One region of the Mesorhizobium sp. M7A.F.Ca.MR.362.00.0.0 genome, then DNA from elsewhere that is predicted to be linked to it. Evidence: predicted binding sites of a transcription regulator. Region 1 holds the regulator's gene; each other region holds the start of a gene.
The links. The regulator PhoB, encoded in region 1, activates phosphate uptake and scavenging genes when phosphate is short. The targets are predictions, from matches to a motif close to TGTCATNNANCTGTCAT.
Positions count from the first base shown of each region.

Region 2: a site for PhoB is predicted at 3,963-3,979, ahead of EOC06_RS22305 (putative 2-aminoethylphosphonate ABC transporter substrate-binding protein). Genes of this name have one in related genera too.
Region 3: a site for PhoB is predicted at 2,136-2,152, ahead of ugpB (sn-glycerol-3-phosphate ABC transporter substrate-binding protein UgpB). Genes of this name have one in related genera too.
Region 4: a site for PhoB is predicted at 3,098-3,114, ahead of phnC (phosphonate ABC transporter ATP-binding protein). Genes of this name have one in related genera too.

Region 1 covers NZ_RZTF01000209.1:3,440-9,193, reverse strand. The annotation lists gene EOC06_RS22890 (sugar ABC transporter permease) at 1-1,036, opposite strand, end outside; gene xylF (D-xylose ABC transporter substrate-binding protein) at 1,179-2,219, opposite strand; gene EOC06_RS22880 (ROK family protein) at 2,489-3,736, shown strand; gene phoB (phosphate regulon transcriptional regulator PhoB) at 3,753-4,442, opposite strand; gene phoU (phosphate signaling complex protein PhoU) at 4,459-5,166, opposite strand; gene pstB (phosphate ABC transporter ATP-binding protein PstB) at 5,193-5,754, opposite strand, start outside.
Region 2 covers NZ_RZTF01000201.1:1,381-7,134, reverse strand. The annotation lists gene EOC06_RS22315 (putative 2-aminoethylphosphonate ABC transporter permease subunit) at 1-1,525, opposite strand, end outside; gene EOC06_RS22310 (putative 2-aminoethylphosphonate ABC transporter ATP-binding protein) at 1,509-2,642, opposite strand; gene EOC06_RS22305 (putative 2-aminoethylphosphonate ABC transporter substrate-binding protein) at 2,765-3,790, opposite strand; gene EOC06_RS22300 (aspartate aminotransferase family protein) at 4,191-5,549, opposite strand; gene phnY (phosphonoacetaldehyde dehydrogenase) at 5,622-5,754, opposite strand, start outside.
Region 3 covers NZ_RZTF01000073.1:14,670-20,423, reverse strand. The annotation lists gene ugpA (sn-glycerol-3-phosphate ABC transporter permease UgpA) at 1-568, opposite strand, end outside; gene ugpB (sn-glycerol-3-phosphate ABC transporter substrate-binding protein UgpB) at 763-2,073, opposite strand; gene EOC06_RS12490 (EAL domain-containing protein) at 2,433-4,865, shown strand; gene EOC06_RS12485 (TlpA disulfide reductase family protein) at 4,867-5,556, opposite strand; partial or broken gene argH (argininosuccinate lyase) at 5,592-5,754, shown strand, end outside.
Region 4 covers NZ_RZTF01000031.1:4,181-9,934, reverse strand. The annotation lists partial or broken gene EOC06_RS06960 (alpha-D-ribose 1-methylphosphonate 5-phosphate C-P-lyase PhnJ) at 1-340, shown strand, start outside; gene phnK (phosphonate C-P lyase system protein PhnK) at 337-1,113, shown strand; gene phnL (phosphonate C-P lyase system protein PhnL) at 1,151-1,858, shown strand; gene EOC06_RS06945 (DapH/DapD/GlmU-related protein) at 1,855-2,472, shown strand; gene EOC06_RS06940 (hypothetical protein) at 2,486-2,851, opposite strand; gene phnC (phosphonate ABC transporter ATP-binding protein) at 3,194-4,051, shown strand; gene phnD (phosphonate ABC transporter substrate-binding protein) at 4,136-5,044, shown strand; gene phnE (phosphonate ABC transporter, permease protein PhnE) at 5,119-5,754, shown strand, end outside.

The DNA of each region.
Region 1 (5,754 bases):
TGATCCATCGCGTGTTGATGCCGGCGAGATTAGCCGCCTCGGGATTGCCGCCGATGGCGAACACATAGCGGCCGAAACGGGTGCGGTTGGTGATGAAGGTCATGACCAGCCCGACGGCGACAGCCATCAGCACCGGTATGGCGATACCGTGGGCGATGAACAGGCCGCCTTCGGGAACGGTGATGTTGTTGGCGGCCGCATATCTGTTCACGATGCCGATCGGCCAGGGGTAGGAGTTGGCGAGCCAGACCGCACCCATGATGGCGCCGCAGGTGACGACTCCAAGCAGCGCCTCGGCCCAGATCGGACGTAGCGGAAACCGGAAACGCTTGCGCTGCACCCGCCCGTTGAACAGCCCAAACACCACGGCGAGGCAGGCGACGATCCCAACGACCCAGCTCCAGGTCGCGCCGATCGATCCCGCCGGCCCACCGCCCATCAGCTGAAAAGTGGCGTTAAGCGGCGCCACGGTCTGGCCTGAAGTGACCCACCAGGCGGCACCGCGCCAGACCAGCAAGCCGCCCAGCGTCACGATAAAGGCGGGCACTTCGAGATAGGCGATGACGAAGCCTTGAAAAGCGCCGATCAACAGGCCGAGCGCCAGGCCGATGACCAGTGCCAGGACCCAGATCCACGGGTTGCCGAGTTCGAGCCCGACAAAGCGCACCAGGAAATGCACCTGGGCAAACCCCATCACCATGCCGATCAGGCCCTCGGCGGAACCGACCGACAGGTCGATGTTGCGCATGACGATGACCAGCACCATGCCGCAGGCCATGATGGCAACCGCGGATGTCTGCACCGACAGGTTCCACAGATTGCGCGGCGTGAGAAAGGTGCGGCTGTCGAAATCGAGCGGATTGACGCCAAGGCGCAGGCTGGAAATGACATGCAGCCCAATCCAGATGACCAGCAGCGCGCCGATCATGCCGAGCATGCGGGTGTCGATCTCGGTCGCCTTCAGGAACCGGGCGACGGCGCCGAGTTCCGACGCGCGCGCCGTATCGGTCTGCGGGTTTGACGTCGTATCGGTCATGGTTTCCTCCCACCGGCTGGCCGTCTGACGCGCATGCCGGAGCCCAGCCTAGAAGCTATCCGCATGATGCGGAAACAGAATTCTTTGAGAAAACGCCGCGGCTTTTGGGCCGCGGCGTTCAGATATTGCAAAGTGGTACGGATCAGTTGCAGGCCGCCACGGTGCCGGCGGCGACACCCGCGCAGACTTCGTCCTTCTTGATCCAGCCGGCGTCGATGACGACGTTGAGATTGTCCTTGGTGATGGCAACCGGGGTCAGGAACAGCGACTTGACGGTGTTCCCGCCTGGCGTCGTGAAGTCCTTGGCGCCGGCAATGTCGCTCGTCTTCTTGCCGTCGGCGAGCTGCGAAGCGATCTCTGCAGCGTTCTTGCCCAGTTCGCGCGCGTCCTTCCACACCGACACGGTCTGCGTGCCGAGGGCGATGCGGTTCAGCCCGGCGTGGTCGCCGTCCTGACCCGAGACCGGCACGGTGCCGGCCAAGCCTTGAGCCGTCAGCGCCGCGACGACGCCACCGGCAGTGCCGTCATTGGCCGCGACCACCGCGTCGACCTTGTTGTCGTTGGCGGTCAGGAACTGTTCCATGTTCTTCTGGGCGTTAGCGGGCAGCCAGCCATCCGTGTAGGCTTCGCCGACATTCTTGATCTTGCCGCTGTCGATGGCTTCCTTGAGCACTTCCATCGAGCCCGAGAACAGGAAGTCGGCATTGGGATCGGCGCCGGAGCCCTTGATGAAGACGTAGTTGCCTTCCGGCTTGACCTTGAACACTTCGCGGGCCTGCATGCGGCCGACTTCCTTGTTGTCGAAGGTCAGATAGAAGACGTCCTTGTTCTCGATCAGCCGGTCATAGCCGACGACCGGAATGCCTTCGTCCAGCGCCTTCTGCACGGCCGGGCCGATGGCCGAAGCGTCCTGTGCCAGGATGATCAGGGAATTGGCGCCCTGCGAGATCAGGCTTTCGACATCGGTAAGCTGCTTGCCGGGATTGGACTGCGCATCGGCGGAGATGTACTTGTCGCCAGCGGCCTCGATCGCCGTCTTCATGGCGGCTTCGTCGGTCTTCCAGCGTTCTTCCTGGAAGTTGGACCACGAAACGCCGACAACCTTGTCCTTCGCCTGCGCGACAGACGCGAGCGTCAGCGACATGGCGGCACCCGCCAGGATGGCGGCCGTGAATCTTTTCATATTATCCTCCCTGCGCCGCGTATGGCGCGACCAAACTGACCCGAGGGCCGGCACAGAGGCTCTATTTTTTCGAGCCTCGAAAAAATACTGGGCCAACGCCCGAACGCTGTCAACATCGATTCTGATGGATTTTGATGTCATTTCGAGTTTTTTCGAGTCTCGGAATAAATAAATGACACGGCCTGCAGCTTCTGCCAGTATTTACCGGCGTCACCGACAGCGTTCCAGGGGCAGGAGGAACCGCGGCGGCCGGGAGGATATGAAAGAACATGTCGGTCGGAATCCGCCACGACGATCTGCGCCGCCGCAACCGCGCCATGGTGATCGCGGCAGTGCGCCGCGCCGGACAGCCGTCGCGAACCGAGATCGCCGCGACCACAAGCCTCAGCCATTCGACCATCTCGGCGATTTCATCCGACCTGATCGTCGAAGGCATCCTGACCGAAAGCAAGCCGAGCGAGGCCGGCTCGCTCAAACGCGGCCGGCCGCAGGTCGGCCTCAGTCTCAATCCGGAAGCGGCCGCGGTAATGACCGTGGTGCTGTCGCTGAACTTCCTCTCCGTCGCCGTCATCGACTATGCCGGCCAAGTAATATCCGAGGAACAGCGCCGGCTGGACACGCTGACGATGTCGCGCGAGTCGCTGATCGGGGAATGCACGGCCATCGTGCGGCGCCGTCTGGCAGATCCCGACCTGGACGTGCGCAGCATCGCCCGCATCGCGCTGGCCATCCAGGGCATCACCGACACCCGTGCCCGCGCCATGCTGTGGTCGCCGATCACGCCGCACACCGACATCGCCTTCGCTGACATATTCGAAGACGAGTTCGGCATCCCTGCCATAATGGAGAACGACTGCAACATGATGGCGGTGGCGCTGCGCTGGCGCGACCCCGATCGTTACCGCGACGATTTCATCGCTATCCTTTTGTCGCACGGCATCGGCATGGGACTGGTGCTGAAGGGCGAATTGTTCACCGGCACCCATTCTTCGGGCGGCGAATTCGGCCACATGATCCATCGGCCGAACGGCGCGCTATGTCGCTGCGGACGGCGCGGCTGCGTCGAAGCCTATGCGGGCAATTACGCCATATGGCGCAACGCCAGGCAGATGGGCGAGGATGCAGAACCCGTTGCCGATGTCAGCGACGCAGACATGCGCGCCCTGGCTGCCGCGGCCCGCGAAGGTGACGGACCCGAACGGGAAGCCTATCGCAAGGCCGGCGAAGCGCTCGGCTACGGCCTCGGCAGCCTGTTCGCGCTGATCGATCCGGCGCCGGTCGCCATGGTCGGTGTCAGCGCCGCCGCCTTCGACCTGATCGAGCCGGCATTGCGGCAAGCGATTGCCCAGACCGCCGGCGGCCAGCATTCCAAATCGATTTCCTTCGACACCGAGCCGAACGAACTGCCGCTGATCCGCGAAGGCTGCGCCATGCGGGCGCTGATCTTCGTCGATCAGGAGATTTTTGCGCCGGGCGTGCAGGCGAGATCCGGTTTCGGCGGCAAGAACGTGGCGTGAGTTCAAACGAGGGAGTTCAGTCCTCTCGGATGGCGTATCCGGCCCCACGGATCGTGCGGATGACATCAGGCATACGGCCATTGTTGACCGCCTTGCGCAGCCGGCCGACATGCACGTCGACCGTGCGCTCGTCGATGTAGATCGTCTCGCCCCAGACATTGTCGAGCAGCTGGCTGCGCGAGAACACGCGGCCTGGATGGCGCATCATGAATTCGAGCAGGCGGAATTCCGTCGGCCCAAGCCGGATCTCGCTCTTCTTGCGATAGACACGGTGCGACTCGCGATCGAGCACGATATCGCCGACCTTGAGCACGCTGGACAGCACTTCCGGCTTGGCCCGGCGCAGCAGCGCCTTGACCCTGGCCATGAACTCCGGCGTCGAGAAGGGCTTGACCAGATAGTCGTCGGCGCCGGTCGACAGGCCGCGCACGCGGTCGCTTTCCTCGCCTCGCGCGGTCAGCATGATGATCGGCAGCCGCTCGGTCTCGGGACGCATTCGCAGGCGCCGGCAGAGTTCGATGCCCGAAACCGCAGGCACCATCCAGTCGAGCACCAGAAGATCGGGAACGTTCTCCTGCAGCCGGATTTCGGCCTCATCGCCGCGCGTCACCACCTCGACCTGGTAACCTTCGGATTCAAGATTGTAGCGGAGCAGCACGCCTAGCGGCTCCTCATCCTCCACCACCATGATGCGTGGTGCGATCATCGGCTGGTCACCCCTGTTATGCCGCTGGCGCGGACATTGCCGTCTCGTCCTGCTTCGGACGATTGGCTGGCAGCTGCGTGCCGGTCAAAACATAGTAGGCATTTTCGGCGATGTTGGTCACGTGGTCGCCGATCCGCTCGAGGTTCTTGGCGCAAAACAACAGGTGTGTGCACGCCGTGATGTTGCGGGGATCTTCCATCATGTAGGTCAGCAGCTCGCGGAACACCGAGGTGTATTTGACGTCGATGCGTTCGTCATTGTTTCTGAGCGTGGCAAGCGCTGCCGCGTCAGCGGCGGCATACTCGTCGACGACCCCCTGCACCTGGATCAGCACCAGCTGCGCCATCGCGTCGATCGAATGCGAAAGATCGTGCGGCGTGACGCTCAGCCCGACAGTGCCGACGCGCTTGGCGATGTTCTTGGCAAGGTCGCCGATGCGTTCGAGGTCGCCGGCCATGCGGATCGAACCGACCACCGCACGCAGATCGTTGGCCATTGGCTGGCGCTTGGCGATCAGCGTGATGGCGCGATCGTCCAGCTCGCGCTGGCGGGCATCCATGATGGCATCGTCGGAAACCACGCGCTGCGCCAGCGCATTGTCCGAATTGAGCAAAGCCTTGGTCGAGCCACTGACCATCGAGCGGGCGAGATCGCCCATGTCGCGGATCAGCTGGCTGATCTGCTCCAGATCTTCATCGAAAGATGCAACGGTATGTTCACCCATGATCGTCGTCCCTCATATGCCTGAGCTCAGCCGAACCGGCCGGTGATGTAGTCCTGGGTGCGTTTGTCGTCGGGGGTGGTGAACATCTTGTCGGTGGCGCCCTCCTCGACCAGATAGCCTAGATGGAACATCGCGGTGCGCTGCGACACGCGCGCTGCCTGCTGCATCGAATGGGTGACGATGACGATCGTATAGTTCTGGCGCAGTTCGTCGATCAGTTCCTCGACGCGAGCAGTGGCGATCGGGTCGAGCGCCGAACACGGTTCGTCCATCAGGATCACCTCGGGCGACACGGCGATGGCGCGTGCAATGCACAGACGCTGCTGCTGGCCACCGGAAAGACCCGTGCCAGGTTCCTGCAAACGGTCCTTCACCTCGTTCCAGATTGCCGCCTTCTTCAGGCTCGACTCGACGATCTGATCCATGTCGGCCTTGCGCTTGGCCAATCCGTGGATGCGCGGCCCATAGGCGACGTTCTCGTAGATCGACTTGGGGAACGGATTGGGTTTCTGAAACACCATGCCGACGCGCGCCCTGAGTTCGACGACATCGATGTTCTTGTCGTAGATGTCTTCTTCGTCGAGCGTG
Region 2 (5,754 bases), on a different contig from region 1:
GCCCCGGCACCGCCATCGGCAGCATGGCGAGGAAGTGGAAGGCTGCCCGTCCGGTCCTGAAGCCTTCGGTCTTTTCGACGATGTAAGCGCCGACGAAGACGATGACGGTTCCAAACACAGCGGTGAGCAACGAGAGCGTGATCGAGTTGTAGTAAGAAGCCCAGCCTCCGCCATCCATGCGACCGAACGCGAAATTCTTCAGGCTGAGACTGAGGTCGTAGGGCCAGAACTTGACCAGCGCGGCGTACTGGCAAATGCCGATGATGCCGGCGATGAACAACGCGACCAGGCTGCAATAAGCCAGACAGACCAGGTCGAAGCGGCGATTGGGTTTTGCCTCGTAAGGCACCGAGCGGGCCGACAGGAGCGAAACCTGCCTACGCTGGACCAGGCGGTCGACGACGAAGGCGGCGATGGCCGGGATCAGCAAGATGACCGAGACCACCGCCCCCATCTCGAAATTCTGCTGACCAATCACTTGCTTGTAGATATCGACGGCGAGCACGTTGAACTGGCCGCCGATGACCTTCGGCAAGCCGAAATCGGTGATGACGAGCGTAAACACGACAAACGCCGCGGAGATCAAACCGTAGCGCGCGCCCGGAATGGTAACGACCCAGAACGTCCGCCACTTGCTGGCGCGCAGCGAAGCGGCGGCTTCATATTGGCGCTGGTCGGAGATCGCCAGTGCCGTCGAGATAATGATCAGAGCATGGGGAAAGGTGAAGAATATCGAGCCGACGACAATCCCCAACGGACCGTAGATCGATATGCCGCCAAGCAGGCTTTTCAACAGGCCCTGGTTGCCGAACAGATAGATGAGGGCGATGCCGGGCAGTAGCGACGGCACCAGGATGGGAGCCATGGCGATGAGCCTGAATAGGCCCTTGAAGCGCATCTTGCTTCGGTTCAAAGCGTAGGCGAAGCCGAAGGCTATGCCGACCGTGATGATGGTGCTGATCAGCGCGATCAGGAAGGAGTTCTGGATCGAGCGGAACAGCGTTGGCGTCGAGAAGTAGGTTGTGTAGTTGTCCAACCCAAGCTCGCGCGCGGGCCTCAGCATAATGCGCCGAAAGGTGTTCGAATCGACTTCCTGCCATTCGGTGCCGCGGTGGAGTTGCGTGCCGATCAGGAAATAAGCGTCATCGGTCGTGCCGCGGACCTTGTATTTGACCGGGCTGCGGAAACTGAAATCCGGAAAGAAGCTGGTGGCCGGTAGCCGACCATCGGAACTGGTCGCAAGCTTTTCTGGCGGGACCGCGGCGAGTTTCTCGTTCAGAGCGGCGGCCGTCACTGGCTCGCCGAAATTGCCGAGCTTGTCGCTGACCTGGAATTCGAACGCGCCAAGATCGAAGCTGTAGGTCGAGAACGATTTCGACAGCATCACGTAGAGCGGGGCTGCCAGCGACAGGACCAGATAGAACGAGATGACGACCAGCAGGCCGCGCTTGATCAACTCGTCCTTGTCGAGCGACTGTCGGAGCGCCCGACCGGACGGCATCAGGATATCAGTTGCCGCCGCCATGGCGCTCTCCTTGCGGGAAGACAAGCAGTCGGTCGGCGGGCAGTTCCACCGTTAGCGCTCCGCCTTCGGCGAGGCCGAGACGCCGCGTGGCGTTGACCGAGAAATCGGCGATCAGAATCTCGTCTCCAAGCTCTCCGCCGCGCAGCCGGGTGCGCCAGAACGAACCCAGGAATTCCATTTCACCGACGGTCACTTCGATCAGGTTTTCCGAAGTCTTCACCACATCGGGTGCTCCAGGCGAGCGCGAACCCGGCCCGTGTGGAATCACGTCTTCCGGTCGAATGGCGGCGACGACTGCTTCGCCGTTCGCAAAGCTGTGCGGCGCGCATCTGAAAGCCTTCGTCCCGAAGCCTACCGAATCTGCTCCTACCGTCGCATCGAACTTGTTGGTCTCGCCGATGAAATCGGCGACGAACAGCGTCCTGGGATGGCGATAGATTTCAGTCGGGCTGCCGACCTGCTCGATGACGCCATGGTTCATGACTACAATGCGGTCGGCCAACGACAATGCTTCTTCCTGGTCGTGCGTAACCATGATCGTGGTGACGCCGAGCTTGCGCTGCAGCCCCTTGATCTCGTGGCGCAAGTGCACGCGCACCTTGGCGTCGAGCGCCGACAGCGGCTCGTCGAGCAGAAGCAGGCCGGGCGAGGTGGCGATGGCCCGAGCGAGCGCGATGCGCTGCTGCTGCCCGCCGGAAAGCTGCGCTGGGTATTTCTTCGCCTGATCGGGCAAGCCGACCAGCATGAGCAATTCCTTGACGCGGGCATCGATCTCGGCGCGCGGCCGTTTGGTGTTTTCCAGGCCAAAGGCGATGTTCCTTTCAATCGTCAGATTGGGAAACAGCGCGTAGGACTGAAACACGATGCCGTAGTCGCGTTTTGACGGCGGCAGCGTTGAGATATCCCTGCCCCCCTGGCGGACGACGCCTCTGGTCTGCAGGTCGAGGCCGGCGACGGCGCGCAGCAGCGTGGTCTTGCCGCAACCCGAAGGGCCGAGAAAGCAGATGAATTCGCCTTCGTTGATGTCGAGCGAGATGTCCTTCAGCGCATGGAACTCGCCGAAGGCCTTCCAGAGATGTTCGATCCGCAGGTAAGCCGTGTTGCCGGCAGCGGTCATGGGATGCACCTCGGCCAGCGTTGCCGATAGATCAGCGACGGGTTCGTGTCTCATTTTGACCATCCGGGAAGAGTTACGAGAAGGGCGCCGCTCTGACGGCGCCCTGTCGAAATGCTCTGCGTCTAGCTCTTGGGCTCAGACTTGGCGTCGTAGCGCTTCGTCCACTCGTCGAGAATGGCCTTGCGGTGGTTGGCCGCCCACTCGAAGTCATTGTCGATCATCTTGGACTCGATATCTGCGGGCAGGAATTCGACCGGCTTGGCGACATTCGGCATAGCCAGAACCGCATAACCTACATTGTACATCTCGTTGGCCTCCTTGCTGATCGACCAGTCGAGCAGCGTTTTGGCGGCTTCGAGATTTTTCGTTCCCGCAACGATCGCGGATGCCTCCATGTCCCAGCCGATGCCTTCGGACGGGATGACGATATCGAGGGGAGCGCCCTCCTTCTTCGATTTCGCGGCGCGGAACTCGAACGAGATGCCGATTACGGTTTCACCGGCGGCGGCCATTTTGCACGGCTTCGAACCAGAATGCGTGTAGGCATCAATATTCTGATGCAGGGCATCCATATAGGCCCAACCATCCTTCTCGCCGAACAACTGCAGCCAGCTCGATACATCGAGGAAGCCGGTGCCGGACGAGGCCGGGTTCGGCATCACGATGTGACCCTTGTATTCCGGCTTGGTAAGATCTTTCCAGCTGGTCGGCTCGGCGAGGCCAAGCTTTTTGCCCTCCACGGTGTTGAAGCAGATCGAAGCCGCCCAGGCGTCCATGCCAACCCAGGCCGGTGGCGTGTCCTTGTCGACAAACTTCGGCTTGAGCAATTCGACGCCTTTTGGCGCGTAGGGCTCAAGCATGCCTTCGGTCTTCAGCACCAGAAGCGATGTAGCGGCAAGGCCCCAGACAACGTCGGCCTGCGGATTGTCCTTTTCGGCCAACAGCTTGGCGGTAACGACACCCGTGGAGTCGCGGACAAAGTTCAGTTTGATGTCGGGATGGCTCTTTGTGAAAGTCTCGGCGTAGCGGGCGAGATCTTCGGCTTCAATGGCGGTATAGACTGTCAGTTCGGAGGTTTCGGCAAAGGCGGCGGATGACATCAATGCCGCGGCGAAGGCCATTGCGATAGTTGCGTTGCGCGATTTCATGCTCAGTTCCCCTTTGATTGTTGGCACATTCTGCGATGCACTGTGACGATCGCGCCGGTGGACATTGCGGCCCTGTAGCGCTTGTGGATGTCGTCGTTGGGTCAACTCTGGGGATTGGTGATCGATAAGTAAAATCTATTTATTTTATGACAGACAAACTTCTACTGATAGTCGTCATGGAACTGTCGCATGCCTGTTGCGGCCGCTATTTCGCGCTTGCGAAAGCCCACGATTGGCAACGGAGACGGTTATGGTCAGCCGAACGAAACGCCCGTTGTCTGTGCCCGCAAACGCGGGTCGGACGAGCGGACAGTCACCACCAGATCGCCCCCCCTCGCCCGCAAGCCCGCGTCGATTTCGGGGCATTCGAGCTCGCGGTCGGTGCGCACGGCCTTCATGGTCAGGCCGCCAGCACGGCGGTCTCGAGGATGTCGAGCGCACGATCGAGATCAGCTTTCGAAATGACCAGCGGCGGCGACAGCGTCAGCACATTGCCCTGGCTGACCTTGAAGCTCAGCCCCTGCCCCAGGCAAGCATAGAAGACGCGTTCGGCGAGATCGCGCGCCGGCTCGCGCGTATCGCGATCCTCGACGAGCTCGACGCCGACCATCAGTCCCCTGCCCCTGACGTCGCCGACATGGGGCGAGCGCGCCATCAGGTGCTGCATACGCTCCAGCATGTGCCGGCCAAGTTCGGCCGCGCGTTCGACCAATCCTTCCTCCAGGATGATGTCGATCGTCGTCAGTGCGGCGCGGGTCGTCACCGGGTTCTTCTCGTGGGTGTAGTGGCCGATCGCGAAGCCACCGGTGACGTCGAGGTCGCGGCGCGCGATGACGGCGGCGATCGGCAGGATGCCGCCGCCGAGCGACTTGCCGAGGACGACGATGTCGGGCGTCACATCATCATGCTCGTGGGCGAAGAATTTTCCCGTCTTGCCCAGCCCGGTCGGGATCTCGTCGAAGATCAGCAGCGTGCCGTGCCGGTCGCAGGCTTCGCGAACCCGCTTCCAGAAACCGGGCGGCGGCGGGTTGGGCGTCGCCCGCATCGGTTCTGCGACGACCGCCGCCACGTCCTGTTCGCGGCCGAGCACATAGGCGATCATGTTGGCGCAAGCGAGCCCCGAGGTTTCGAGGGAATCGTGGCCATAGGGACAGCGATAGCCGTCCCAGGGTGCGACGTGCTCGGTGCCGGTCATCATCGGGCCTGATATGTGCGAGCGGAAGGTCGCCTCGCCGCCGAGGCTTGCAGCGCCGAAGCCGGCCCCGTGGAACGCATCCCAGAACGACACCGTCTTGAAGCGGCCGGTCGCGGCGCGGGCGATCTTCAGCGCGACCTCGATGGCATCCGAACCACCGGTGGTGAACAGCACCTTGCCGAGATCGCCGGGCGCCAATGCCGCCAGCTTCTCCGCCAGCTCGACGGCGGGCTCGCAGGTAAAGCGGCGCGGCGCAAAGCAGAGCTCATCGAGCTGCTTTTTGATCGCCGTGACCAGCCTTGGATGGCCGTAGCCGAGGTGATGCACGCTGTTGCCGTGGAAATCCATGAAGCGGCGGCCAGCGGTGTCCTCGATCCAGATGCCTTGCGCCTTCGCGATGGTCGAAAGGCAGGGGCTGGACAGACTCTGGTGCATGAAGGCAGCCGCGTCGCGATCGAGCAAGCCGCGGATCCGCGGATCGTCCTGCCCGGCATCCCATCGGCCGCGAGCCGCTGTGGTGTTGGAATCGCCTTCGGTGTGCACAAGCTCTTTGATCGCGGCCATCATGGTCTCCGAAACGCGAATGAGGGAGCGGCGAACGCTCCCTCGGTTGTCTTATCCGTCAATGCCGCCCGGTCAGGACCAGGGCAGCGAAAATGTCTTCACATTGGTGTAGCTCTTCATCGCCTCGATGACGCCTTCCTTGTAGCCATTGCCCGAATCCTTGATGCCGCCGAAGGGCGACATCTCGATGCGGTAGCCCGGCACT
Region 3 (5,754 bases), on a different contig from region 1:
CCTCGATCAAGGCTTTCGGCACCGCCTGCAGGCCGGCGACGAAGAACAGGAAATTGTAGCTGATCTGCTTCCAGGCAGCGGCGGACACCAGCAGGATCATGGCGTGGGTGCCGTTGAGCAGTGGATCCCAGGCGATGCCGAAACTTCTCAGCATGTAGGCCAGCGACCCGATCGACGGGTTGAAGAGGAACAGCCACAACATACCAGCGATCGCCGGCGCCACCGCGTAGGGCCAGATCAAGAGCGTGCGGTAAAGACCTTTGCCGCGCACCACCTTCTCTGCCATGACCGCAAGCAGGAGCGCCACGCACATGGCAACGATAGCGGTCGCAAGGGAAAACACCACCGTGACCTTGATCGAGTTCAGGTAGGCCGGATCGGCAAGCACTTTCCTGAAATTGGCGAACCAGACGAACTTGGTCCTCAGTCCGAACGGATCCTGCCTGAGCATGGATTGGTAGAACGCCTGACCGGCCGGCCAGTAGAAAAACACGAGCGTGATGGCCAGTTGCGGCGCCACCAGCAGGTAGGGAAGGATCTTGTTGGGAAACACGACGCGAGGGGTCATGGAGCCACTCCGAGGTGATGAGGCGGGCGGCACGATGTAGCATCCCTCTTCGCCAAGATGGCTTTGACGAGCGTTTCGGATTGGGCATCATCGACCGTTGGCGAAATCGCAAGGGACGGCAAAACTCCCCTCGCCGAGGGGAGATGCCTGGCAGGACAGGTGGATGCGCCGTAGAGCAAGGACCTGCGCTCGCTCTAATTCCCCAGCGCTTCCTTGATCGCCGCATTGCCACGCGTAACCGCATTGTCGAGCGCCTGCTGCGCGGTTTGCTGGCCGGCGAGCATCTTTTCGAACTCCTCGTTCTGGATATCGCGCACCTGCGGCAGGTTCGGCAGACGTACGCCCTTGGAATTGTCGGTCGGCGCCTTACCCGTCATCTGCAGGATCGGGGTCTCGCGACCGACGTTCTTGTCATAGAAACCGGACTTCTTGGTCGCTTCATAGGCGGCAAGCGTTACCGGCAGATAACCCGACTTCTGGTGCAGGTATTCTTGCACCTCGGTCTTCGACAGGTAGGCGAAGAAGGCCGCGACGCCCTTGTATTCCTCGTCGGATTTATCAGCGAAAACCCACAGGCTGGCGCCACCCGGCGTCGTGTTCTGCGGTGCGCCCTTGGCGTCGCTGTCATAGGGCAATTGGCCGATGCCGTAATTCATGCCGGACTTGACGATATCGCCAAGGCCGCCGGAGGATTCGGTCATGATCCCGCATTCGCCGGCGAGGAAGATCTGCTTGGCTTCGGAGGTGCGGCCGCCATATTTGAAGGTGCCGTCCTTGGCGAGGTCCGCCAGCGCCTGGAAGTGGTTGACGAAAATCGGCGCATTGATCTTGAGCTCGACATCGCCGCCGGCCAGACCGTTCTGCTGGGTGGCCCATGACACGTCATTCCAGGCCGCGAAATTCTCCAGATGGATCCAGGTCAGCCAGGTCGAGGTGTAGCCGCAGGCGGCCGCGCCGCTCGCCTTGATCTTCTTGGCGTCTTCCCACACCTCATTCCAGGTCTTGGGTGGGCTGTCGACGTCGAGACCAGCCTTCTTGAAGATATCCTTGTTGTAATAAAGGATCGGCGAGGAGGAGTTATAGGGGAAAGAGAGCATGGTGCCGTCCGGCTTCGAATAATAGCCGACTATGCCTGGCAGATACTGGCTCTTGTCGAAGGTCATTCCAGCGCTGGTCAACACATCGGCTGCCGGCTTGATTGCGCCTTCGGCTGCCATCATCACGCCGGTGCCGACGTCGAACACCTGCATGATGTCGGGCGCCTGGCCGGCGCGGTAGGCGGCGATGCCGGCATTCAGCGTCTCGGGATACGTGCCTTTGAACACCGGAACGAGTTCATAGTCGCTCTGGCTGGCGTTGAAATCTTTGGAGATCTTATCGACAACTTCGGCATTGGCGCCAGTCATGGCGTGCCACCAACTGATCTGCGTGACAGCAAAAGCGGAGGTTGAGGAAAGCAGCATAAAGGTGGCGGCAACACCGGCCGCGAAGCCGAAGGACTTCATGTTTCATCTCCCGTTTGTCATTGGCGAAAGGGGCACTCCCGCAGAGGCAATATGTGTCGCTCATGACAATCAGACAACGGTTTTGTTGCAGATCGACGAACTTCACCCCTTTACCTCACGCCACCTCGCCTCCGCTTGGACGCATGGAAAGCCACACGGTTAGCCGGCTTAGCGCGACGACAAGCGCCAGGAACGACCGTCGGAACTGTCAAGCCGGCTTTCGGCGTGTCAGCCCTGATTACAGCCGCTGCAACCCGAAGAGACACGCCAAGGTTGCAGGCGACTTTATCGATCCCTCAACGGCAACGCGCTACTCAATCCTGCTGCCCTGTTTATTTCCAAAGATCAGGTGAAATAAAATGCTGACGGTCTACAATTGTATCGTCAACGAACACGATCTGAGACTGGTCGCACTCGCCGCGCTGATCTGCGGAATTTCCTGTTTCTCTGCCGTCAACCTGCTTCATCACATAAGCCGCTCCACCGATCGGAACCGGCTTGCCTGGCTGATGATCGCGGCCACTTCGACCGGCTTCGGCATCTGGGCAACGCACTTCATCGCCATGCTCGCATTCACACCGGGCATACCCAGTGCTTACGATCCCGCACTTTCCGTGCTTTCGCTCGCTGCTTCGGTCACTCTGACGGCAGCCGGCATGTGGATCGCCACCTTGCGGAATGAGTTCGACTATCATCTCGTCGGCGGCGCCGTGCTGGGCGGCGGTATCGCGGCCATGCACTACATCGGTATGGCGGCGTTCGAGGTTCAGGGCCGCATCGAGTGGAACCTGTTGCTTGTCGCCGTTTCCCTTCTGGCCGGCGTGACGCTCGCGGCGCTGGCGCTGCGTGTCGTGCAGCGCCGTCCCTCCTTGAAGGCGACATCCGGCGGCGCGGTGCTGCTGACGCTGGCAATCTGCACCCTGCATTTCATCGGCATGGGTGCTGTCTCGATCTTCCCCGATCCCTCGATCGTCATATCCGAATACACGATCGAGCCGACCTCGCAGGCTTTCGCCGCCGCTGCCGCCACATTGGTGATCCTGGTCCTGTCGGCATCGGCGCTGTGGATCGATTTGCGCTTCCGTCGCCAGAAGCTCGAGGTCGACCGCATGCACGGTCTGGCCAATGCCGCCGTGGAGGGGCTGATCGTCTGCGACGGCCACCGCATCATCAGTGCCAATGACAGCATGGCGACATTGACGGGCATCGCAACAGCGACGCTGAACGGAATGCAGCTTGGCGATCTCTTCGGATCCGACATGTCGGGCTTCGGCGAACAGCCGCAGGAGGCCGAATTGAGCGGCCGCGATGGCACGAGCATTCCTGTCGAGCTGATCGCCAGGAGCATCGACTATTGTGGCAAGCCTCACAACGTGGTCGCGGTCCGCGACATTCGCGAGCGCAAGAAGGCGGAACAGGAGATCCTGCGGCTTGCCCATTTCGATCCATTGACCGGACTGGCCAATCGCCGCAGCTTTTCCGGCCGGCTGGAGACGGAAATTGCTGCGATGGGCCGGACCAGGAAAGGCGGCCAGCTTGCGCTTCTGCTGCTCGATCTCGACCGGTTCAAGGAGGTCAACGACCTGTATGGGCACGGCGCGGGCGACGCCATGCTGCAGAAGGTTGCGCACTGCGTTACCGGCATTCTTCGCCAAGGACAGATGGTGGCGCGGCTGGGCGGCGATGAGTTCGCCATCATCGCGCCGAACCTGACCGACCCGTTGGAGGCGGGCCGTATCGCCAACGCCGTGCTGACCGCCATGCGCGAGGAAAACCGGCTCTCGGTCGGCGGCGGCCTGGTGTCGGCCAGCATCGGCATTGCGCTTTATCCATCGGATGCCGAAAACCAGGCCAGCCTGATAAGCCACGCCGATACCGCGCTCTACCGGGCCAAGACCGAAGGCAAGGATACCTACCGCTATTTCGAAGCTTCGATGGGGGCCGAGGCCCGCGACAAGCGCGTGATGGAGCACGAACTGCGCCAGGCGGTCGCACGCCAGGAGTTCTACCTCGTCTACCAGCCGCAGAAGGAGATCAGCAGCGGGAAGATGGTCGGTTTCGAAGCGCTGGTCCGGTGGCGGCATCCGACGCGCGGCGACGTGTCGCCGAGCATATTCATCCCGGTCGCCGAAGACAGCGGCGCCATTGGCCAGATTGGCGAATGGGTGCTGACGGCCGCCTGCGAGGAAGCCGCCCGCTGGGAAAATCCGCTGACGGTGGCCGTCAACGTTTCGGCGGTGCAGCTCCACAACACGAATTTCAGCCACAAGGTCCACGAAACCTTGCTGAATTCCGGCCTGGCGCCCGGCAGGCTCGAGCTTGAGATCACCGAGACGGCGCTTGTCAAGGACATGCCGCGGGCATTGGCCACCTTGCGGCAGGTCAAGGCGCTGGGCGTGCGCGTCGCCATGGACGATTTTGGAACCGGCTATTCCTCGCTCTCCAACCTTCGCGCCTTTCCCTTCGACAAGATCAAGATCGATGGCTCATTCATCAAGTCCGTCGACAAGAACGGCCAGGTCGCGGCGATCGTGCGCGCCGTCCTGGGACTTGGACGCGGGCTCGGCCTGCCGGTTCTGGCGGAGGGTGTCGAGACGCTCGGCGAACTGAAGTTCCTGGACGCCGAAGCCTGCGAGATCGGCCAGGGCTACTATATCGGCAAGCCGGCTCTCATCGAGGAATTCGGCGATCTGACCGGCGTCGTCGCACCCGCTGTCGGCAGCAAACCCGCCAGCCTGCGCGACAGAAGCGTTCTGGCCTTCGCGCCCGCACCCGCGCTAGCCACACGCTAGACTACAGGCTCTCGGGCTTGAGTGCCGTCTCGACCAGCCGCCTGGCGTCCGGCCCCGACCATTCGGCCGGGCCGTTCATGTGGGCGATCAGGCAGCCCTCGCCGTCGATCAGCATGGTGACGGGAAGGCCTAGCGCCAAGCCGCGCTCCTTGAGGTCGTTGAACAGCGTCATCGTCGAATCCCGGTAATAGCCGAGCGTCGCGACGCCGGTATCGCTGAGGAACTTCTTCGGCTTCACATCGTCGCCGGCATCGACGTTGACGGCGACCACTTCAAAGGAGTCGCTGCCCTTTTCCTTCTGCAGCGCATCGAGCGCCGGCATTTCGGCACGGCACGGCGCGCACCATGTCGCCCACAGATTGAGCAGCACCGTCTTGCCGGCATGATCGGCAAGCGTCATCGGCTTGCCGTCCGGACCATTGAAGGCAAGGCTCTTCAGGGATTGAGGCGGATCGGCCGGCAAAAGTGCCGCAACCTCACCGGTGGCCGACGCCGCGACTTTCTTGGCGCGGTCGCTCTTGGCCGCGCAGGTCACGTCGTCCCTGCTGTCACCCACGGCAGCTTGTGCCGGTGCATTGTTGCCAGACCGGCTCTCGCTGACATATACCGCGACCGCGCCCGCCAGCGCGCCCGCCACCAAGGCGGCGAGGATCAGGCGCGGGGCCGGGAAGAATCTACTACCGTCTGCCATTTTCTCAAAACTGCTCCGAAGCACGGGTTATAGCCATGAGCGACAAGAAAACCAGCAACCAGATGTGGGGCGGACGTTTTGCCTCGGGTCCGGCCGCGATCATGGAAGCGATCAACGCGTCTATCTCCTTCGACCGCAAACTCTATGCGCAGGACATCAAAGGCTCGATCGCCCATAGCGAGATGCTGGCGCAAACGG
Region 4 (5,754 bases), on a different contig from region 1:
GACGCCGAAATTCGACAATCCCAAGATGCATCGCTCACCGGCGCTGCAGCTGTTCGGCGCCGGCCGCGAAAAGCGCATCTATGCGGTGCCGCCCTTCACCGAAGTGGTCAGCCTCGACTTCGAGGATCATCCGTTCGAGGTGCAGACCTTCGACCAGCCCTGCGCGCTGTGCGCGGCCGAGAATGTCTATCTCGACGAGGTCATCCTCGACGACCATGGAGGCCACATGTTCGTCTGCTCCGACACGGATCATTGCGAGAAGCGGCGGGCGGACGGCCATCACGGCCACCTTGCCCCGGAAAACCATCTTGCCTCGGAAAAAATGGAGCCGGCGCAATGACCGACGAACCGCTGCTGCGCGTCTCGGCGCTTTCCAAATTCTACGGCTCGCGCGTCGGCTGCGACAACGTCTCCTTCGACCTGTGGCCGGGCGAAGTCCTGGCTGTGGTCGGCGAGTCCGGCTCCGGCAAGACGACATTGCTCAACTGCCTGTCGACGCGGCTGCTGCCCTCCTCCGGCAGCGCCAGCTACCGCATGCGCGACGGCCAGTTCCGCGAGCTCTACCGCATGAGTGAGGCCGAGCGCCGCTTCCTGATGCGCACCGACTGGGGGTTTGTCCACCAGAACCCGGCCGACGGCCTGCGCATGACGGTGTCGGCCGGCGCAAATGTCGGCGAGCGGCTGATGGCGGTCGGCGACCGCCACTACGGCAAGATCCGCGCCACCGCCGTCGACTGGCTATCGCGCGTCGAGATCGACGAGGACCGCATCGACGACGAGCCCCGCGCCTTTTCCGGCGGCATGCGCCAGCGCCTGCAGATTGCCCGCAACCTCGTCACCGGCCCGCGTCTGGTGTTCATGGACGAGCCAACCGGCGGCCTCGACGTCTCGGTCCAGGCGCGCCTGCTCGACCTGCTGCGCGGTCTGGTCACCGATCTTGGTCTGGCGGCCATCGTCGTCACCCATGACCTTGCCGTGGCGCGGCTTTTGTCGCAGCGCATGATGGTGATGAAGGACGGCCGCGTCGTCGAAAGCGGTCTCACCGACCGCGTGCTCGACGACCCGCGCGCGCCTTACACGCAATTGCTTGTTTCCTCGATTCTGCAGGTTTGACGATGACGCAAACGACTGACGATTGGAGAACCTTCTGATGGCAACCCCGCTCGTTGTTTCCGGCGTTGCCAAGAGCTTCACCATGCATCTGCGTGACGGCATCAAACTGCCTGTTGTCGCCGGTGTCTCGTTCTCGATCAGGGCCGGCGAATGCACCGTGCTCGGCGGCCCGTCCGGTGCCGGCAAGAGCTCGATCCTGAAGATGCTCTACGGCAACTACGCCGTCGACGAAGGCCAGATCATCGTCACGCATGATGACGGGCTGATCGACCTGGCCACCGCCAGCCCTCGCACCGTGCTTGCGGTGCGCCGGCAAACGATCGGCTATGTCAGCCAGTTCCTGCGCACCGTGCCGCGCGTCTCGGCGCTCGACGTCGTCGCCGAACCGCTGGTCGAGCGTGGCGAGGACCGCGAAGCGGCAAGAGACAAGGCCCGCGCCTTGCTGGCGCAGCTCAACCTGCCGGAGAAACTCTGGGCTTTGCCGCCTGCGACCTTCTCCGGCGGCGAGCAGCAGCGCGTCAACATCGCGCGCGGCTTCATCACCGAGCATCCGATCCTGCTGCTTGACGAGCCGACCGCGTCGCTCGACGCCAGGAACCGCGATGTCGTGATCGAACTCATCGCCGCCAAGAAGGCGGCTGATGTCGCCCTGCTCGGCATCTTCCATGACCACGATGTGCGCGAGGCGGTTGCCGACCGCATCATCGACGTCACCGCGTTCGCGTCCGGAAAAATCGCCGCATGAGCAGGAAATTGTCCGAGACGCCGCTGGTCCACCCGACGGCGGATGTACAGAATTCGACGCTCGGCCGCTGGACGGAGATCGCCGACCGCAGCCGGGTCTCGGAAAGCGAACTTGGCGACTATTCCTACATGATGCAGGACTGCTCCGTCTGGTGCGCGACCATCGGCAAGTTCGCCAACATCGCGGCCAGCGTTCGCATCAACGCCACCAACCACCCGACCTGGCGGCCGACGCTGCATCACTTCACCTATCGCGCCTCGGACTATTGGGACGATGCCGAGCACGAGACAGAATTCTTCGCCCAACGCCGCGCTAAACGCGTCACCATCGGCCACGACACCTGGCTCGGTCACGGCTCGACCATCCTGCCCGGCGTCACCGTCGGCGATGGCGCCGCGGTCGGCGCGGGTGCGGTGGTCTCGAAAGATGTCGCGCCCTATACCATTGTCGGCGGCGTGCCGGCAAAGCCGATCCGCGAGCGCTTCGATCGCCGCACGGCCGAACGCTACCAGGCGCTCGCCTGGTGGGACTGGGACCATGCAAGGTTGCGGGCTGCCCTTGATGATTTTCGCGAACTGTCGGCCAATCAGTTTTTGGAGAAGCACGGAGGTTGACAGCCCGAACAGGTCAGCCGCTTAGGCAAACGTCCAAAATAACAGAAAGGAAGGTTAACGTCATAAGAACAGCGGCGACCGTCTGATTTAGCCTAATAAATTCCACAAATTTCACATCATATCCAATATTTATAAGCGATTTGGCTTTCACATCAGCCTTATTGGCAAAACGGATCGTAACTAACGCGATAAAGAATATTAGAACCATCAAAACAATTGCCGTATCGCGCCCATTTTTATAATTGTAAAGGTATCCAGATACCGGATGATTTAGGCTACCAACCCGATATACGAGTATCAAAAGCAGACCCATTGCAAAGCTTGTTACAGCGATCACTCCTGCAACATACAATCTCAACCACTGACGCCAGCGTGCCAATTGGTAAGCCTCCTGCCCCCATGAGCCTGAATGCTTATTTCATTCTTGATTATGTGAAAACCCGCAGCTTCCCTTTGCGATCGTACCGCGGCATGGCGGGACCTGTTCAATGATTGCCTGGCACTTTTCGAGCAGCAGGCTCCCGTAGTCGAAATCAAGCCGCCCGCCTTCTGCAGCGTCAGGGACCTGGAGCGCTTCGAGGAAACTGCTGGTCCTGGGCCGACCGTAAACTCCACACCTGTGGAGCGTAACAAAACTGACATCACCGCGACACGGCAGGTTCATGTGGCTGCGCTAGGCGAGAGCCTGACGATCAATGGTCCGGACCTGGAACCTGCCCCCATGCCAGCAAATTCCGCCACGCTCGAAATCCGCGGTGTCACCCGACGATTTGGCAAGAACACCGCCGTCAGCGACATCAACATCGCGATCCCGCAGGGTCAGATGGTTGGCGTCATCGGCCGTTCGGGCGCCGGCAAATCGACCCTTCTTCGCATGATCAACCGTCTCATCGATCCCAGCCAGGGGTCGATTTTTTTTGACGGCGCCGAGGTCTCCCAGCTGCGCGGTTCGCCACTACGGCGCTGGCAGCGCGATTGCGCCATGATCTTCCAGCAGTTCAACCTGGTGCCGCGCCTCGACGTGCTGACCAATGTGCTTCTCGGCCGGCTGAACCACCGCTCCACCATGTCGAACCTGCTCGGCATCTTCTCCCGCGAGGAACGAGCCGAGGCGATAGCAGCGCTGGAGCGTCTCGATATCGCCCGCACCGCGCTGCAGGCCGCAGGCACCTTGTCGGGTGGCCAGCAGCAGCGCGTCGCCATTGCCCGCGCGTTGATGCAGCAGCCGAAGGTGATCCTCGCCGACGAGCCGATCGCGTCACTCGATCCGCTCAACGCCAAGGTGGTTATGGATTCGCTGCAGGATATCAATTTGCGCGAAGGCATCACCGTGATCACCAACCTGCACACGCTGGACACGGCCCGCACCTATTGCAACCGTATCATCGGCATGGCTGCCGGCAAGGTCGTCTTCGACGGCCCGCCGGAAGAGCTCAACCGCGAGGCCGTGCGCATGGTCTACGGCGCCGACAGCAGCGGCGGCGAAATCTCCGAGGCCATCACCTCGACCAGTGTCATCATCAAGCAAAAAATCGCCGCATCCGCCGGACCGCTTGAGCCAGCCTTTCCTGGTTACTGAGCGACCTGGATCGCCAGCCCGCGTCAAGGGCATCATATCCCAACGCAGCCGGCGCGATGCCGGGACCAACAGGAGAGAGACGAGATGTTTAGAAAGATACTTTTCGGTGCCGTTTCCATCATGGCCATGGCGATGGGCTCGGTCCAGGCACAGGATCTGAAGGAATTCCGCGTCGGCATTCTGGGCGGCGAGAACGAAGCCGACCGTCTGCGCAACTACCAGTGCTTCGCCGACCACATCAAGCAAGTTCTCGGCGTCGAGAAAGTTTCGCTGTTCCCGGCCGCCGACTACGACGGCGTCATCCAGGGTCTGCTCGGCGGCACGCTCGACTATGCCGAACTCGGCGCTTCCGCCTACGCCAAGGTCTACCTCGAGAACAAGGACGCGGTTCAGCCGATCCTGACGACGGTCCAGACCGACGGTTCGACCGGCTACCATTCGGTTATGGTCGCCCGTGCGGATTCCGGCATCAAGACACTCGCTGACATGAAGGGCAAGAAACTCGGTTTCGCCGATCCCGATTCGACTTCCGGCTACCTGGTCCCGGTCACCTCGCTGCCCAAAGACATCGGCATGGATGTGAAGAGCTATTTCGCGTCGACCGGTTTCGGCGGCGGCCATGAACAGCTTGTCCTTGAAGTTCTGAAGGGCACCTTCGATGCCGGCACCACCTGGGCCTCCGGCGTCGGCGACTTCAAGGATGGCTACAGCTCCGGCAATCTGCGCAAGATGGTCGACAAGGGTGTCCTCAAGATGGACGACCTCGTGGAGTTGTGGCAGTCCCCCTTGATCCCGAACGGCCCGCTGGTCATACGCACCTCGCTCGACGCCGACACCAAGCAGAAGATCACCGATTTCCTGACCAAGCTTCCGCAGACCGACCCGGCCTGTTTCGCGGCGGTGCAAGGCGGCGACTTCAAGAGCTATTCGCCGGTCACCCCGGAATTCTATCAGGCGATCATCGACGCTCGTAAGGCGAAGATCGGCTCGTAAGCCAAAAGGCACGACGCCGCCGGGGCCAAAGTGCCGCCGGCGGCGTTGCCGCGTCACGGGCTGGGGAACTATCGATGAGTGCGACCGAAATTTACCGCGCGCCTGCGCTCTCCACGGAAGGAGCGTTGGCCGAGCGGCACTGGCGCGACCTCGCCGCTCGCCGGCGCCTCTACACGATCGGAGGCCTGGTTTTCCTGTTGCTTGCGCTCTCGGGCTCGCTCTGGTTCGCCAATGAGACCAACGCCGGAAAGTTTTTCGACCGCCTTCCCCACATCGCCGACTTTTTCGTCGAATTGAAGCCGCGCGACTGGTTCGACCCGGTGCGCGCGCTGTTCGACCTGCCGTCGCCCTATGACGATGGCAGCCTCAAATTCGACTATCCCGAAGGCCGGGTCTACCTGACCCAAGGCATCTACATTCCGGAGTATTTCTACCGGATGATCGAGACCCTGAACATTGCGCTGTTTTCGACCCTGGTCGGCTCCACCTTCGGTTTCCTGCTCTGCTTCCTGGCTGCAAGCAACGTGACGGCCAGCCGCTGGCTCCGCTTCACCACGCGCCGCTTCCTCGAAATTGTCCGCGCCTTTCCGGAAATCGTCATTGCCGGCTTTTTTCTGGCGATCTTCTCGCTTGGGCCCATTCCAGCGATCCTCGCGGTCAGCATCCACACCGTCGGCGCGCTCGGAAAAATGTTCTACGAAGTGGTCGAG